Regions from separate parts of the Ornithinibacillus bavariensis genome, predicted to be linked through region 1. Evidence: riboswitches for the same ligand, from Rfam matches in the RefSeq annotation. Region 1 holds a riboswitch; each other region holds the start of a gene.
What was found. A riboswitch is a leader RNA that binds a small molecule or an ion and turns the genes downstream of it on or off. The one in region 1 is predicted to bind cobalamin.
Positions count from the first base shown of each region.

Region 2: another riboswitch for cobalamin. It lies ahead of HNR27_RS00200 (ribonucleoside-diphosphate reductase subunit alpha); the one in region 1 lies ahead of HNR27_RS10785 (DUF4430 domain-containing protein).
Region 3: another riboswitch for cobalamin. It lies ahead of HNR27_RS13040 (acyl-CoA thioesterase); the one in region 1 lies ahead of HNR27_RS10785 (DUF4430 domain-containing protein).

Region 1 is NZ_JBNPWZ010000005.1:125,679-131,219, reverse strand. It holds gene HNR27_RS10800 (YpbB family protein) at 1-395, opposite strand, end outside; gene HNR27_RS10795 (ferredoxin) at 527-775, shown strand; gene HNR27_RS10790 (ECF transporter S component) at 827-1,339, opposite strand; gene HNR27_RS10785 (DUF4430 domain-containing protein) at 1,345-1,797, opposite strand; cobalamin riboswitch at 1,956-2,137, opposite strand; gene HNR27_RS10780 (ATP-binding protein) at 2,183-3,952, opposite strand; gene HNR27_RS10775 (response regulator transcription factor) at 3,952-4,668, opposite strand; gene ccsB (c-type cytochrome biogenesis protein CcsB) at 4,766-5,541, opposite strand, start outside.
Region 2 is NZ_JBNPWZ010000001.1:35,676-41,216, forward strand. It holds gene HNR27_RS00185 (ABC transporter permease) at 1-963, shown strand, start outside; gene HNR27_RS00190 (ABC transporter ATP-binding protein) at 965-1,759, shown strand; gene HNR27_RS00195 (NAD-dependent deacylase) at 2,321-3,043, opposite strand; cobalamin riboswitch at 3,190-3,376, shown strand; gene HNR27_RS00200 (ribonucleoside-diphosphate reductase subunit alpha) at 3,561-5,541, shown strand, end outside.
Region 3 is NZ_JBNPWZ010000007.1:93,592-99,132, forward strand. It holds gene HNR27_RS13025 (tyrosine-protein phosphatase) at 1-213, opposite strand, end outside; gene HNR27_RS13030 (LysM peptidoglycan-binding domain-containing protein) at 434-1,435, shown strand; gene HNR27_RS13035 (NADPH-dependent FMN reductase) at 1,507-2,061, opposite strand; cobalamin riboswitch at 2,265-2,442, shown strand; gene HNR27_RS13040 (acyl-CoA thioesterase) at 2,638-3,117, shown strand; gene HNR27_RS13045 (HD domain-containing protein) at 3,298-3,828, opposite strand; gene HNR27_RS13050 (uracil-DNA glycosylase) at 3,939-4,514, opposite strand; gene HNR27_RS13055 (cysteine hydrolase family protein) at 4,691-5,248, shown strand; gene HNR27_RS13060 (nicotinate phosphoribosyltransferase) at 5,311-5,541, shown strand, end outside.

The sequences.
Region 1 (5,541 bases):
TTCATTCGTATATTTGAGTATGTCTGGATTAATAAATGTAGTCTTTTAAAAAACAAAACATCTGTACCATTATATAATAAGCCTCTATAATAAGCGTACAATGGGGACTTTTTAAATTTAATTAAATGCCTTCTTCCTTTCTCTGTAATTCGATAATAACCATCCTTAGACCCATTATCCACTAATTTCTTCTGTTGTAAATTTGAAACAATTGCTTGTAAATCTATGCGACGTAATGTTGGATAGATCCCGTAATATTGTTCTAGCTGAAAGAGTCTTGCATCATGGACAGATTGTATCGATTTCTTTCCAACTAATAGGTGAAATATCCCAGAAATGCTTCTATTTTCATTAATTTCAGTTATACAATCTAATATTATCCCTTCGAAATACATTCTAATCTACCTCTTTCTATCCTATCTCTATCATACCATCAGTTGGCAAAGGTTGAATTATAAAATGATAGTTATTAAAATAATAGTGGAGCACCAAAAAAGTACGTAACAAGGGGAAAACAGCTGTGAGAATAAAGTATACAATAGTTGATAAGGAAACATGTATTGCTTGTGGTGCTTGTGGATTAACTTGTCCAGGTATTTTTGATTACGATGATGAAGGGTTAGCTTATGTAACTATCGATCATAATAGTGGAAATAAGGAAGTTCCTGAATCACAAGAGGATGATGTGTTAGATGCTTATGAGGGTTGTCCAAGTAACTCCATCAAGATTTCAGAAGAACCGTTTAATGGTAACCCATTAAAGTTTGGTGAATAGCATAAAAAAAAGGCTGACTTTAACAATTGCAAATATAAAGTCAGCCTTTTTTTAGTTAATCGTATGCAAATGATTGTTAATATATTTTTTAAATACGTAAGCTATTGTTGGATACAGCAATAGCATAAACACTGCATTTCCTATCGCATGATACGTATCAAAGGGCAGTCCAGCTAAATAATATACGATAAAGCCTTGACCAGTTACTTGATAATTAGTTAGCGAAACAATAATCCCGTATAGGTAACCACTGAAAAAACTAAAAATAACAATGACTATGAACGGAATCTTTTTGAACGCCTTTCCCATCAAACCACTCAAGATACCGATAATTCCCCATGCTAGAATTTGCCAAATTGTCCAAATGCCAGTTCCTAGAATCATATTGGATAAAAACGTTACTAAAAACGCTAAAATAAAACCAGCTATCGGTCCTAAAAAAATGCCACTAATAATAATAACTGAAGTTACGGGTTGGACATTTGGTATATAATTAACTGCGATACGTCCAACTACAGCAAGTGTGGCAAGTAATGCTAGTAGAGTAATTTTATAGATATTCAATTAAATCATTCCCAAGATTGGTAATCAAAATTAACCGTATCTCCATCGTTTAGTTTTACATCGCCTGCACCTACCATGGATGGCTCACCATTTACCGAAAACATCCATGACATTTTGTTCGCTTCGTCATACTCTATACCTTCAATCGCTTTTATAAACCCACCTTCTTCAACCATGTCAAAGTTTGCTTTCATAACTGCTAATAAATTATCGCCATCTTTGATAACAACTTCTTTTTCATCAATTACTTCGGCCTCTTTATCCTTTGATAAGATAATGGTAACCTTGGCCTCTTCTTGGTCTTCTTTTGTATTTGCGGAAGTATTAGATTTTTCATTTTGCGTTGCGTTATTTTGCCCGCTATTGTTGTTGCTTTCCGTCTTTTCGTCATTCGTACATCCTGTTAAAACAACTATTACTAGTAGCATTGAGAATAACTTAAATAAAATAGATTTCATGATTTCTCCTCCATTAACTTAATCTGTTGAGAACAGGGTGTATAAAAATAGAGCTAACCCCGTAACAAGGTTAGCTCTTTTGACAGTCTCATAACCATAATAAGTAATCAATACTCTTATGTACTTGATTGTCTCAATTGTCCTATCCTCGGGATCATTGATACAAATGAATACTGGCAGGTCTACTGACTTGTGATTAATAGCCTACTATAAGCCCTTCCCGTATATATTATATACAGTGGTTATGCTTATTTCGTCATCACTTACAGTTGCGAGGACAGTTCTAGATTTTCACTAGATTCCCTTTTAAGTTCACAACACCAATATCATCAATTTTGTATTCAATTCTATTAATTAGGATAACATATCATTCTAAAATTACAAGTTATATTTCATCTGTTTTAGGAAGCTGAAAATTAAATGTCGTACCAACATTGAGTTTACTTTTAACGGTAATTGTTCCCTTATGACTTGTAATAATATTCTTTGCTATCGATAATCCAAGCCCTGTACCTTTCACATGTTTATTTCTCGTTCTTGATTTATCTGCCTTGTAAAAACGTTCAAAAACAAATGGTAAATCCTCTTCCGGTATTCCACTTCCACTATCTTCAACAGATACAGATAACCCATTTTGGTCATTTTCTACCTTTACCTTCACAAACCCACCCTCACTAGTATGTCGGATTGCGTTGTCAATTAGGTTAGTAAATACTTGTTCGATTCGGTCTGGATCAAAAATTGCTTGAGGATCGGCCATATTCTTTGTAAGTACAAGCTCGATATGATGTTCCTCTGCAACCCCTCTAAATTTCCGATAGATTCGATCAACATAAGGCTCTACTTCAACCATTTCGGTTTTTAGCGTCAGATGACCCGCTTCCATACTTGCTAAGTCAAGCAGTTCATTAACAAGGCGACTAAGTCTTAAGGATTCCTCATAAATGATTTGGGCTAATTCATTCTTTTCCTCTTTCGTCTCGGCAATATCATCTACAATAGCTTCACTATAGCCTTGTAACATCGATATTGGCGTTCGAAGCTCATGTGATACATTAGCGATAAAGTCCTTACGAAGTTTATCTAGTCTTCTCTCTTCCGTCATATCACGCATTACTGCAACTGCACCACGGATATATGACTGATCATATAATGGTGTCATAATCATAACCCAGGTTCTACCTTGAATAGTGATTTCTTCGAGAACCTCTTTTTCACCATCAATAACCTCTTGAAATAGTGCAAGTAATTCCTTTGGCAGCTTCCGAACACCATCTGATTTTTCTATATTTTGCTCAAACTCCCATGCTTCCATAAACATTTCAGCAGGGCGATTCGTTGCAATAATTTCACCACTACGACTTAATGTTATCACACCATCTGCCATCGAATTAACAATGCTTGATAGCTGTTCTTTTTCCTGTCTTAAAGCATTAATATGGAATTTCAGCTGTCGTCCCATGTGATTGAATGCCATTGCTAGTTCGCCGATTTCATCATGTGTTAAAATCGGTACTTTGGTGTTAAATTCACCTCTAGTTAAATCAAATGCTGCTTCCCTCATTTTGATTAGTGGTGATGTAATACGCGTCGATAGAAAGAAGGCAAAGATAGTCGTTAGAATGATAGCCACTGCCGCTGCTAAAAGAATAATTTTCGTTGTTTCAGCTTTTGTCTTATCCACTATCGCTAGGGATTGATAGATAAGAACTGCTGCATCTGTATTAGGTACCGCCACTCCAACAAGCATCACACCTAATTCTTGATTAGGAACTTCGATTTGCTTTTTAATCGGATCATGCGAATTTAAAACCTCTTGTATATACATCTCTTTAGTAAACCAGTTATCATTAATAGCAGTAAGATTCGAGTCATTAGTATCAGAAGCCCAAATATCACCATTGGAAAATTCGATAATTACCTTACTAGCTGGATCTTTTACACGCTCAGTCGTTTCATATATTAGTGATCTGTCTTCATGATTCTCTACCATTACGGAAACCTTTGTAGCGGTTTGTAATAAATCCTCTTCTGCCTCTTGAATATGAAAGTTCTCAAAAAACTCAAGTAAAAATATCGTTAATAAAAATAATACAAAACAAACTAGCAATAAAATGGTTACTGCTAGTTTTCCTACTACACTACGCCAAAACATTATTCATCATCTACCTCAAATTTGTATCCTACCCCCCAAACAGTCACAATCATTTTTGCGGCTTCCTTGGAAACGGTATTAAGCTTCTCACGTAATCGTTTAACATGTGTGTCAACTGTTCGTAAGTCGCCGAAAAATTCATATTGCCAAACATCCTTCAATAATTGTTCACGATTGAATACTTTATCTGGTGATTTTGCCAAGTAACATAATAATTCATACTCTTTAGGTGTTAAAGCTACTTCTGTACCATCAGCTGTTACACGATGTGCATCATGATCAATTGTTAGGTGAGGAAATACTAATAGATCCTTCGTTTGCGCATTCTTGCCATTATAACTAGTAGCAGTTGTACGTCTTAATAATGCCTTTACACGAAGTACAACCTCTCTAGGGCTAAATGGCTTCACAATATAATCATCGGTTCCAACTTCAAACCCTTGAACTCTATTTGCCTCTTCACCCTTTGCTGTAAGCATGATAACCGGAGTATCCTTTTCTTTCCTTAGCTGCTCACAGACTTCTATTCCATCCATCTCTGGCATCATAATATCCAATAGAATAACATCATAATCATTTTCTAGTGCCAGTTGAAGTCCCTCTTTACCGTTCTCTGCTTCTTCGACCTCAAATTCCTCTCGCTCTAAATACATACGAATTAGCCGACGAATTCTTTCCTCATCATCAACAACTAATACTCTAGATTGCTTCTCCATGAATATCTCCCCTTTACCAATTATATCAGTCAACGGATTTCATTTAACAATGTACAAGAAAACATGACAATTGTTTTGCCATGTTTTCTTCATTCAATTATGCATAAGAATGTAGCCCTGCTAATACAAGGTTTACAACAATCAAGTTAAATAAAATTATACCAAAACCAGCTACTGCAAGCCATGCAGACTTTTCTCCATGCCAGCCACGTGAAAGTCTTAAATGTAAGTAAGCAGCATAGAAGAACCAAGTAACCAAGGCCCAAACTTCCTTAGGATCCCATCCCCAGAATCGTCCCCAAGCTTCTTGAGCCCAGATGGATGCAAAAATTAATCCACCGAGTGTAAATACAGGGAATCCTATAGCTACGGAACGATAATTAATCTCATCGACTAAATCAGGTTTAACATTTTTAAGCAGTGGCTGAATAGCAGCCCCAATACGTTTTCTACATAGTAATCGGACAAGTGCATACAATACAGTACCTGTTAAAAACGACCAAATCACTGTATTAAATTTTTTACCAGCGTCAGCACCGTGCATCCATGTAGGTACTTCAAACCAAGGCTTCATTGCATCTTCCGTAAGAAGCTTACCATCATGTGGTGCAGCTATAGGTGGTAAATGGTACTCGGATTGTAGTGTTTTACCATTTGATTGATATTCGAAGCTTGCATTATAATGCATAGCTCCAAAGACTGAAGAAATTACTATGAATCCGATAATAAGGAAAATAATATATAAAACGATCTCAAGTGAAATTGTTCGTGCCGATCGAACGCTTTGATCAATTCCATGAATCAAGTAAATCAAACCAGCTACAAAGCTAATGAATAGTATTCCAGAGCCTAATGCAACAGTAGTAACATGAA
Region 2 (5,541 bases), on a different contig from region 1:
GGTGCTGTTGAATCTGGAATTATATACGCAATCATGGCTTTAGGGGTATATTTAACCTTCCGCGTATTAGATTTCCCTGATTTGACAGTAGATGGTAGCTTTGTGACAGGTGCAGGTGTTGCTGCAGTATCCATTGTCAGTGGTGTCCCGCCTGTTTTGGCTACAATTTTTGCAATCATTGCTGGTTTTATTGCTGGCTGTATTACAGGCCTGCTTCATACAAAAGGTAAGATAAACGCATTATTATCTGGGATTTTAATGATGATTGCCTTATATTCTATTAATTTACGAATAATGGATAAGCCTACTGTATCTTTATCGAGTGAAGAAACCTTATTTTCCCAACTAAGAGGGATTTGGCCAGAAGGAATTGATAGTTTCCTGAATAATTTATGGAATTCTATTGGTTTAGGGAGAGCCCCTGCAACATGGATTATTGTAGCCTTCATGATTGTTGTCGCATTAGCTATAAAGTTTTTAACGGATTATTTCCTAAAAACAGAGGTTGGTCTTGCATTAAGGGCCACCGGAGATAATAAACGAATGATCCGGAGTCTTTCGGCAAACACAGACAATTTAATTATACTCGGTGTAGGAATTTCGAATGCGATGGTTGCGCTTAGTGGAGCGTTAATTGCCCAGATTGGTGGATTTGCTGATGTTCAGATGGGAATCGGAATGATTGTTATCGGTCTAGCCTCCGTTATTATCGGTGAAGCTCTGTTTGGCAAGAAAACAATCGCGATTGCAACCATTGCCGTCATTGGTGGAGCAATCGTGTATAGGATAGTTGTAACCCTGGCATTACGGGTTGAATTTTTAGAAACAGGTGATATGAAGCTAATTACTGCATTCATCGTTATCGTTGCCCTTGTTGCACCGAAAGTTCTTCAGGGACAGAGGGAAAAGAAGCGCCGATTACAAAAGCGTGCTGCACTAGTTGAATTAAAGGAGGAGGCCTAATATGTTACATGTAAAAGATGTGTCCATTACATTTAATGAAGGTACTCCAGATGAAAAAAAGGCGTTACAAAGAATTAATTTAGAATTAAGAGAAGGCGATTTTGTAACGGTTATAGGTAGTAATGGAGCTGGTAAATCTACGCTCATGAATATTATTTCTGGCAATCTAGTACCAGATGTTGGCGAGGTCGTTATTGCTGAAAAGAATGTTACCAGTCTCCCCGAATTTAAACGCTCTGCCTACATAGGTCGCGTATTCCAAGATCCGATGGCAGGCACAGCTCCATCCATGACGATTGAGGAAAACCTAGCGATGGCTTATTCGCGCATCAGAAAGCGGAATTTAAAGCCTGGTGTTACAAAACTGAGGAAAGTAGAATTTAAGGAACATTTAAAAACGTTAAATTTAGGTCTTGAGGATAGGCTGAATGCTAAAGTGGGATTGTTATCTGGTGGAGAGCGTCAAGCACTTTCTCTATTGATGGCAACTTTCACTAACCCGAATATTTTACTTCTTGATGAACATACAGCAGCACTGGATCCATCACGAGCCGCATTAATCACGAAACTAACGAAGGATGTTGTTGCAGAGCATGGCTTAACAACCTTAATGGTTACCCATAATATGCAGCAAGCACTTGATTTAGGAAATCGGCTGATTATGATGGATAAAGGGCAAATCATTTTAGATATCCATGGTGAAAAGAAACAGAATTTAACAATAGAAGATCTATTAAAAGAATTCCAACGTATTCGCGGAGAACAATTTGAAAGTGACCGTGCTGTATTGGGATAATCGAAACAGGAGCGAGGAGCGCTCCTGTTTTTATTTAGAATCACTCATTCGTAGACTGCATGAATAAATAATTATTCAAAAGAAAAGTCTGCTTGAGGAGCGCTAATAGACAAAAAGTAGCTGGAAGTAGGTGCCTGAGTCTAATAGAAGCGTTCTAATAGACAGAAATCGCATGAAAGTAGGTGCGTGAGTCTAATAGAAGCGGTCTAATAGACAGAAAGTGGCTGAAAGTAGGTGCTTGAGTCTAATAGAAGCGTTCTAATGGACAGAAATCGCATGAAAGTAGGTGCTTGAGTCTAATAGAAGCGTTCTAATAGACAGAAAGCAGCTGAAAGTAGGTGGTTGAGTCTAATAGAAGCGGTCTAATAGACAGAAAGTGGCTGAAAGTAGGTGCTTGAGTCTAATAGAAGCGTTCTAATAGACAGAAAGCAGCTGGAAGTAGGTGCCTGAGTCTAATAGAAGCATTCTAATAGACAAAAAGTAGCTGGAAGTAGGTGCGTGAGTCTAATAGACTATCGAACGCCAATATATCGCAGAAAGTTCATACTGCCGAACATGCTTTTATGATAATTCCTTTTCAATCATAATTAAAAACTCTTTGATACTTTTATCACGAACAATGAAATCGGCGTACATGTCCATTGGTGTTGGTTCACGATTGACGATAATAAGCTTGGCGCCACGCTCAGTTGCTATTAGTGGGAACATATTGGCGGGAGTAACTGTTAATGATGAGCCTAGAACGATAAATAAATCAGATTTAGAAGTTTCAATTTCTGCTTGGAGAAAAACATCCTCAGGAAGCATCTCTCCAAATAGGACAATTCCTGGTCTTACAGGTCCATCACAATATTTACAGTGGCTTTTGCCATTCAAGTACTCTTCTCGGTCCTGGTCTCTCAAACATTGATTACAGAAAAACCTTCGAAATGTACCATGAAGCTCCATTACATTTTGGTTTCCGGCATCATGGTGAAAGCCGTCCACATTTTGTGTGATAATTCCTTTTATTAACCCACGTTTTTCCCAATTTCCAAGAATTTGGTGGCCCTCATGGGGCTGATATTTATCAATCTCTCGGAGTCTATACTGGTAAAAGCTCGTAAATTCTTCAAAGTTATCCTGAAGTGCATGTACATTAGCTAGTTCATCTGGATTGAATTTAGTCCATAGTCCTCTATCCTTGGAGCGGAAATCTGGTAAGCCGCTTTCAGTAGACATACCAGCACCAGTAAATACAATTGTATAGGAAGCAGAACGAATTAATTCTACAATTTTATTCATATAAATCGACCTCCACTTGATAATGCTATTGTACCCAAAATCCCTCCCATTTACGAATGGAATTAAAATATGTTTGCAAAGTCTATAAAACTATGATAGGCTATTAATACAATATATTGTGATAATATAATAATATAATACTATATATAGTACTTAAAAGTAATGGTGACATATATTGTCTGAAAAGGGAATCCAGTGAAAATCTGGAGCTGTCCCCGCAACTGTTAGTGTTGACGAACGAGAATTCCACTGTATCGATAACATAATGATATGGGAAGGACTTTAGTAGAGTGACGCACAAGCCAGGAGACCTGCCATCACTTATAGTTTCATTTTTCTTCGGGTTGAAAGAGTATGAGGCGATGGAGTTATACATATTTAGATAATTTCTGTCGTTTTTTGTATGCCGTTCATCCGTGGGTGAGCGGCTTTTCTATTTATAGAAAAGAGCTAATTTCCAAGCCATATTTACCTTATTTTAGCATGTTGCTAGTTTTACTATTAGGAGGAATGAAGGATGCTGTCAACAGAAGTAACATTAAAAGAAAAGCTAGATCCAATTATCCGTTTTGCTGTAGAAAATTTACCGGTGAATCCAGCCGATTTAACTATGGATGTTTCTGGGGAAACCTCTTTTGACAAGGCTATTGATACACTCACTAAACGTGCACTAGAGATTATTGACGAAGCAAATTCGAATTGGAGTTTTGTTGCTAGCCGATTATACTTACAAAAGCTTTACCATCAAGCTGCAAAAAATAGGAATTATGATGTCGCATTAAAATATGGCAGCTTTTATCAGCTCCTAAAAGACTTAACACAAGAGGGAATATACACGAGTAAATTACTTGATACATATTCAAAAGAAGATATAGATTTTTTAGCTAATCATATAAATCCGGAGCATGACCTACAGTTCACATATTTAGGTCTCTATACCCTTGCTAACCGATACTTAGCTACAGACCATGATAAAAACACGTATGAACTTCCTCAGGAGCGATGGATGGTTATTGCCATGCATCTTATGAAGGATGAGGATAAAGCAAGTCGTCTTGATTTAGTTCTGGAGGCATATTGGGCGTTAAGCAATTTATATATGACGGTTGCCACACCAACACTAGCTAATGCTGGGAAAACACATGGACAGCTATCTAGCTGTTTTATAGATACAGTGGATGATAGCCTACAGTCTATTTATGATAGTAATACCGATATAGCAAAGCTTTCAAAAAATGGCGGTGGAATCGGTGTCTATATGGGGAAAATCCGTTCTAGGGGTAGCTCGATTAAAGGGTTTAAAGGGATGTCTAGCGGAGTAGTTCCTTGGATTAAGCAACTGAATAACACAGCAGTAAGCGTGGATCAGCTTGGTACGCGTAAAGGGGCAATAGCAGTTTATTTGGATGTTTGGCATATGGATATTGAAGCTTTTTTAGATTTGAAATTAAATAATGGGGATGACCGGATGCGTGCACATGATATTTTCACCGGTGTGTCCATTCCAGATTATTTCATGGAACAGGTAGCTAGTCGTGGAGATTGGTATTTATTTGACCCACATGAAGTTCGTGAAGTAATGGGATACTCATTAGAGGACTTTTATGATGAGGAAAAAGGGGAAGGGTCCTGGAGAAAGAAATATGAGGAATGTATCCAATGTGAAAAACTAACGAAGAAGAAGCTGCCTGCTATTTTAATTATGAAGCGGATTATGATTTCTCAGCTTGAGTCTGGGACACCATTTATGTTTTATCGAGATGAGGTAAACAGACAAAATAGTAATGCACATTTGGGTATGATATATTGCTCCAATTTATGTACGGAAATTACCCAAAATCAATCACCAACCGAATTTCTAGAAGAGTTTACAGATGAAAATGGGTATATCACCAAAACGTATAAGCCTGGAGATTATGTAGTTTGTAATCTTAGCTCAATCAATCTAGGAAAGGCTGTTCCCGATAATGTGTTAGAACGCTTAATTAAAATACAGGTTCGAATGCTCGATAATGTCATTGATATCAATACATTACCAATCCTTCAAGCACAGCTTACAAACCAAAAGTACCGTGCTATTGGACTTGGTACATTCGGCTGGCATCATTTATTAGCGAAAAAGCAAATCCATTGGGAAACAGAGGAGGCAGTAGAATACGCAGATGATTTGTATGAGAAAATTGCTTTCTTGACCATTAAGAGTAGCATGGAATTAAGTGTGGAAAAGGGAAGCTATCCAGCCTTCACAGGAAGTAAATGGAGTACTGGAGCATACTTCGATGAAAAAGGATATGTCGGTGAAAAATGGCAAGAGCTAAAAGCTGCCGTAATGGAAAAAGGGATTCGTAATGGTTACTTAATGGCAGTTGCGCCAAATTCCACAACTGCTATGATTGCGGGATCTACAGCAAGTATTGATCCGGTTTTTAAACCGTTCTACCATGAAGAGAAAAAGGACTTTAAAATTCCAAATACAGCTCCAGACTTAGACCATCGTA
Region 3 (5,541 bases), on a different contig from region 1:
GTTCGTTATTTCATCCTGATCACGCAGGTCACAGATATGTTTAATTTCCAACCCCTGCAAGACTTCGATGCCTGCTGCTGTCAATAGGCTCAAATTTCCTGAACGAAAAAGCTTACCTTTTCTAACATGACGGCCATCCTCGGTTATCATTCCACCTACATCTCGAAAATTAAAACTACCTTCCAGCAAAATATCCTTTATTGCCTGTTCCAATTTCCTCTCCCCCATTTTATCTCTGTAGTCTTCACTGCTTCCTATTATAAAAATTATATCTTAATCCCATTAGAAGCGTATGTTCCAAACATATCATAGTGAGGAGAGTTTGGCTATTCCCCTTGGAATCCTTCCTAAGAATAAAAATCAAAATCCAAACGAGACTATAATAAAAGCTCATTTAAAATAAATGCCTAATTCAAGGAGAAGGAGATTACGTATGAAGAAACATTTGATTGTTTCACTTTTAGTTCTATTTATTGTATTATTCTTACATTTACCATCCACTTCTCACGCTAGTTCAACCTCAAACCTATATGAAGTAAAGGGTGGTGATACATTGCCTAAAATTGCTAAACAATTTAGTACCTCCACATACGAACTTAAAATCACAAATGGTCTCCAGTCTAACACCCTACTAGAGGGGCAGAAGCTAATCGTACCAGTGATCCATGAAGTTGCTCCTGGGGAAACCTTACAACAAATAGCTAAAGAATTTCACTCAACCGAGGAGATCATCCAACATGTGAATCGTCTTCCCTCTAAGCAATTACGTCCAGGGCAAATGCTAACAATTAAGCCAAAGCCATTGAACATGGAAGGACAGCATATTGTAATGACTAGAGAGGAATTTCAGGACTGGCTGCTCAACCAGAAGTTCACAAGGGAAATCCATCTCATTCAACAGCATCATACGTGGCGACCTTCCTACAAGCATTTTCATGGTAACAATTATTTTCAAATGTTAAACAGTATGCAGCAGCATCATATGAAAACAATGGGTTGGAGTAATATTGCCCAGAATATCACTACCTTCCCCGACGGAAAAATTGCTCTTTCTCGTCCGATTAATATTGCCCCTGAGGGAACCATTGGGACAAAGGCTAATGAAAATGGCATTGCTATCGAGCATGTCGGAGACTTTGATCTTGGTCATGATGTTATGACACAGGAACAAAGAGATACAATTATATTCGTAACGGCACTGCTAAGCTTAAAATTTTCCTTAGAACCATCTATTGACACAATCACCTATCATCATTGGTGGCACTACAAAACAAAGGAAAGGGTACTCGACAACGCAAAGGACAATGAGGTTAAATCCTGTCCTGGTACTAATTTTTTTGGAGGAAATTCAACAACTCATGCGAAGAATAACTTCTATCCTTTAGTGGAAAAGAAAATGGAAGAGCTACGGGATTTATTTCATAGAAATCAATAAAATTTTATGTACCAGCCCTACATGGATTAATGGCCAGATCCCTTAAACAGGAACTGGCCATTTCCTCTTCATTAATCCTCGAATCGCTTGATAAAGTCTACAAATTTCACTACAAACTTTTGTAAGAATTCAGCAGTGCCTTCATTAGTAATTGCTCCACTCTCATTCATTAGTGTTGCTACATTACCAATATATGCTTCAGGTTGCTGAAGTACTGGTACATTCACACAAGTTAGCATTTGGCGCAAATGATGGTTAGCTCCAAATCCACCGATCCCTCCTGGGGATTGGCTTATGATTGCTGCAGGCTTTCCACCCCATTTATTATCTGTCTTTGGACGAGAGGCTGTATCTAATGCATTTTTTAACACAGCTGGAATCGAACGATTATATTCAGGTGTTACAAATAAAAATGTATCACATTCCCCAATTTTTTGTCTGAACTCGTGTAGCACTTCTGGTGCATTATTCTCATCATCAAAATCCTGATTATAAAAAGGTAGATTACCGATTTCTATTAACTCTGTTTCAAATCCTTCTGGGAAATAGCCCATTACATTTTTAGCAAGCTTTTTAGAATATGATTCCTTTCGAAGGCTTCCTACTAGAACTCCAACTTTTGTCATCTCAATCATCCTTATTCTTGTATTCTGATACAAATTAAATTGTAGAAAAAACAAAATTATAAGTCAAAACATCAGTTTCTCTACTAACGCTAATAGTATCTCTTTCGTTATACGCTTTATGTATTCACGTTACATAACGCCCTAATATATTTGTCAAAATGACAGGTATTGATTATAGTTGTGATGTACGATAAAAGTTAAATAGTTTTACCGGTAAGATTGGTGTCATAATAGACTTAATAGGGAATCTGGTGAAAAACCAGAACTGTACCCGCAACTGTAAATGCTGACGAAATAATCAAAACCACTGTTTATGAACGGGAAGGGATTAGAGTAGGTTATAGCATAAGTCAGGAGACCTGCCAATAGTACATATAGTAATATCTTCTTCGGGAGTTGGGGAGGTATAACGAGGGTAATGATGTTGGTAGCAGTTCAACCACTGCTATTTTTGCTCTTGTTTGTAAACCCATCTTATCGGATGGGTTTTTTTAGTATTGTGAATACTATCTACATTTCACGTCTCTCTCCTCTAACTAGAAGGCCTATTGACAAAACAGGAAAAGAGGAAATAATATGACAGAAAAGTTATCGACGAATGTATCCAGAACAAATCAAACAAAGCTGGTACTGCCACCGGATACAAATCATTTAGGTACTATTTTCGGTGGGACCGTACTTGCTTATATTGATGAAATTGCTGCTATCACAGCGATGAAACATAGTAATCAGGTTGTTGTCACTGCCTCAATTGATACGGTTAACTTTCTTTCATCTGCTCGGGTTGGTGATATTCTGCACCTAGAAGGTGTTGTTATATCGACGGGGAGAACCTCCATGGAGGTGTTCGTAAAAGTAGAATGCCAAAACATTCAATCAGGAGAAAAGACGATTACAACAACAGCAATTCTTACGATGGTCGCTGTTGATCAAGCTGGAAAGCCTACACCTGTCTGTGGGGTTATACCGGAAACCGAGGAGGAAAAGCGACTATTTTTGAGTGCTCCAACTAGAAGAAACAGGCGTCTACAAATAAGTGCAGAAAAGATGAAATAATTTATCAGCATGATTTTTTAGTGATGGTTATGAGGTGGGACACAAGTGTTCTTCAACACTACTTGATCGGTGCGAAAAACGCTTGGAAAACACATTACACGAAACAGTAAATGATCCGACCCTTCGAAATGATTGTTTCGTTATGTCCCATCCTCTATTAAAATTCCTTCCGTTCTCCTTTTAAGAACTTTTTCCATCATTTGAAATAGCGGCGTCTATTTTCTTATCTAGCTCTGCAATTAAATAAAGCTCTTTTTCCCTATCCATATTTCGATAATGATGCTTGTTTCCAGGTTCTTTGTCAGATTCATCTGCTAGATGTACAACTTTTTGAAGAGGGGTGAATTGGAATTCTCCTGTTGGGAGTGCAGAATCCGTGTGAAAAAGAATAGCATGGGCGATTTCTTTGGCAACATGCTTATCCTCTCCCAAACGTACGAGTAGCTTATGTGCACGTTCCGCTCCTTTTATCGGATGGATATCATACTCACGATAAAGTCGGTAATCCCATTTTCCTTCACTATACCATTCATAATGACCAATATCGTGTAGAAAACCTGCCTTTGCTGCTAAATCAGGATTAACACCATATTTTATTGCTAAGTCATATGCATGGTAGGCAACAGAAATTGCATGTGCCATTCCAGAGCGTCTTACATATTTTTGCGTTATCGGATGAAGGTAAATATTGGTTAAGGTTACTGTTCTCATAGATGTCCCCTCCTGACTGATAAAATTATCGATATATTACCATTTGAAGCGATAGAATGCAATTGAAAAAATCCAACCAAAGTAAAGGTAATCATAAAAATTTCACGGTACTAGTTTATTTCCCTAATCCGTGCTGCCACAAACTGCATATCTTCACGAAGTAATGGATATAAATTAGGTCGACGTCTAGCGGCAAGTGGATGATATGCAGCAGTTACAGTGTGTTCGCCCACTAGATGCCACTTACCTCTCAAACCTTTTACATCCAGTTCCGAATTGCGGAAAAAGGCCTGAACCGCAACATTACCAAGACAAACAATCAGCTTTGGATTTTGCTCAGCTAATTGCTCTAATAAATGCTGCATACAAATAGCTCGTGTCTTCTCTTTATCATAGGCTCGAACTGGTTGCCTTTTTAAGATATAGGTGACATAGAGTTGTTTTTTGGTTAATCCTGCTTCATGCGTTGCTTGCTGTAAGGTTTGTCGCGTACCACATACCATAGGATTACCCTTTCGATCCTCACGTGCCCCTGGATTGTCTAGAATAATCATTATTGGAGCTTTCGGGTTGCCTTCACCCCAAATCATTCTTGACCCTTGTCGATATAAGCCACATTCTTGGCATTCGGTTAGGCATGACGGGACAGGGTCCTCTGGCCAAACTTCTGGGCAAAACTCACTCATGAATTATCACACTCCTTAGGTTTAGATTGTCCCTTAGAAACAAATTCACCCAATAAAGAGATACTGATGTAGGATGTCTTTTTACAATGAATTTCTACGTGGATTATCGAGTATGAGGGATTTAGACAACTTTGATATAATAAAGAAAATAAATTGGTTTCAAGGGGTGTATAAAAGTGAGTAAAAAGTGTTTATTAAATGTTGATTATACGAATGATTTCATTGCTGAGGATGGAGCATTAACTTGCGGGAAGCCTGGACAAGCTATAGAAGAATATATTATAAGCCTAACCAAACAGTTTATTGATAACGGAGATGAGGTAGTTTTTGCAATTGATAAACATCTCGAGAATGACCCCTATCACCCTGAAGCAATGCTTTATCCCCCTCATAATATCGTCGGGACAAAAGGAAGAGAATTATATGGTGATCTACAAAATGTGTGGGAAGCTAATAAATCGAAATCGAATGTTCACTGGATGGACAAAACAAGATATTCCGCATTTGTAGGTACTAGTTTAGAGCTTTTCCTCCGTGAAAGAAAAATATCTGAAATACATATTGTTGGCACATGTACTGACATCTGTGTCCTCCATACTGCGATTGATGCATATGGAAGAGGCTTTGACATTGTCATCCACGAAAATGGTGTTGCAAGCTTTAATCAAATTGGACACGAATGGGCATTGCAGCACTTTGTGAATACACTAAATGCAAACGTAGTTAAAAATTAAACGTAAGGTTCATGAAGTTAAGGAAAGAATGAATAATAACCACTCTTTTAGGAGGTACTCCAATGGAAAATACTGATGATAGCTTAACCCTCCATACAGATTTATATCAAATTAATATGGCTGAAACTTACTGGGCAGATAATATCCATGAGCGCAAGGCAGTATTTGATTTATATTTCCGAAAACTACCATTTGGAAATGGATATGCCGTATTTGCTGGTTTGGAAAGGGTAATAGAATTTGTAAAAAACTTCAAATTTAGTGATTCTGATATTCGTTATTTAGCTGAACAA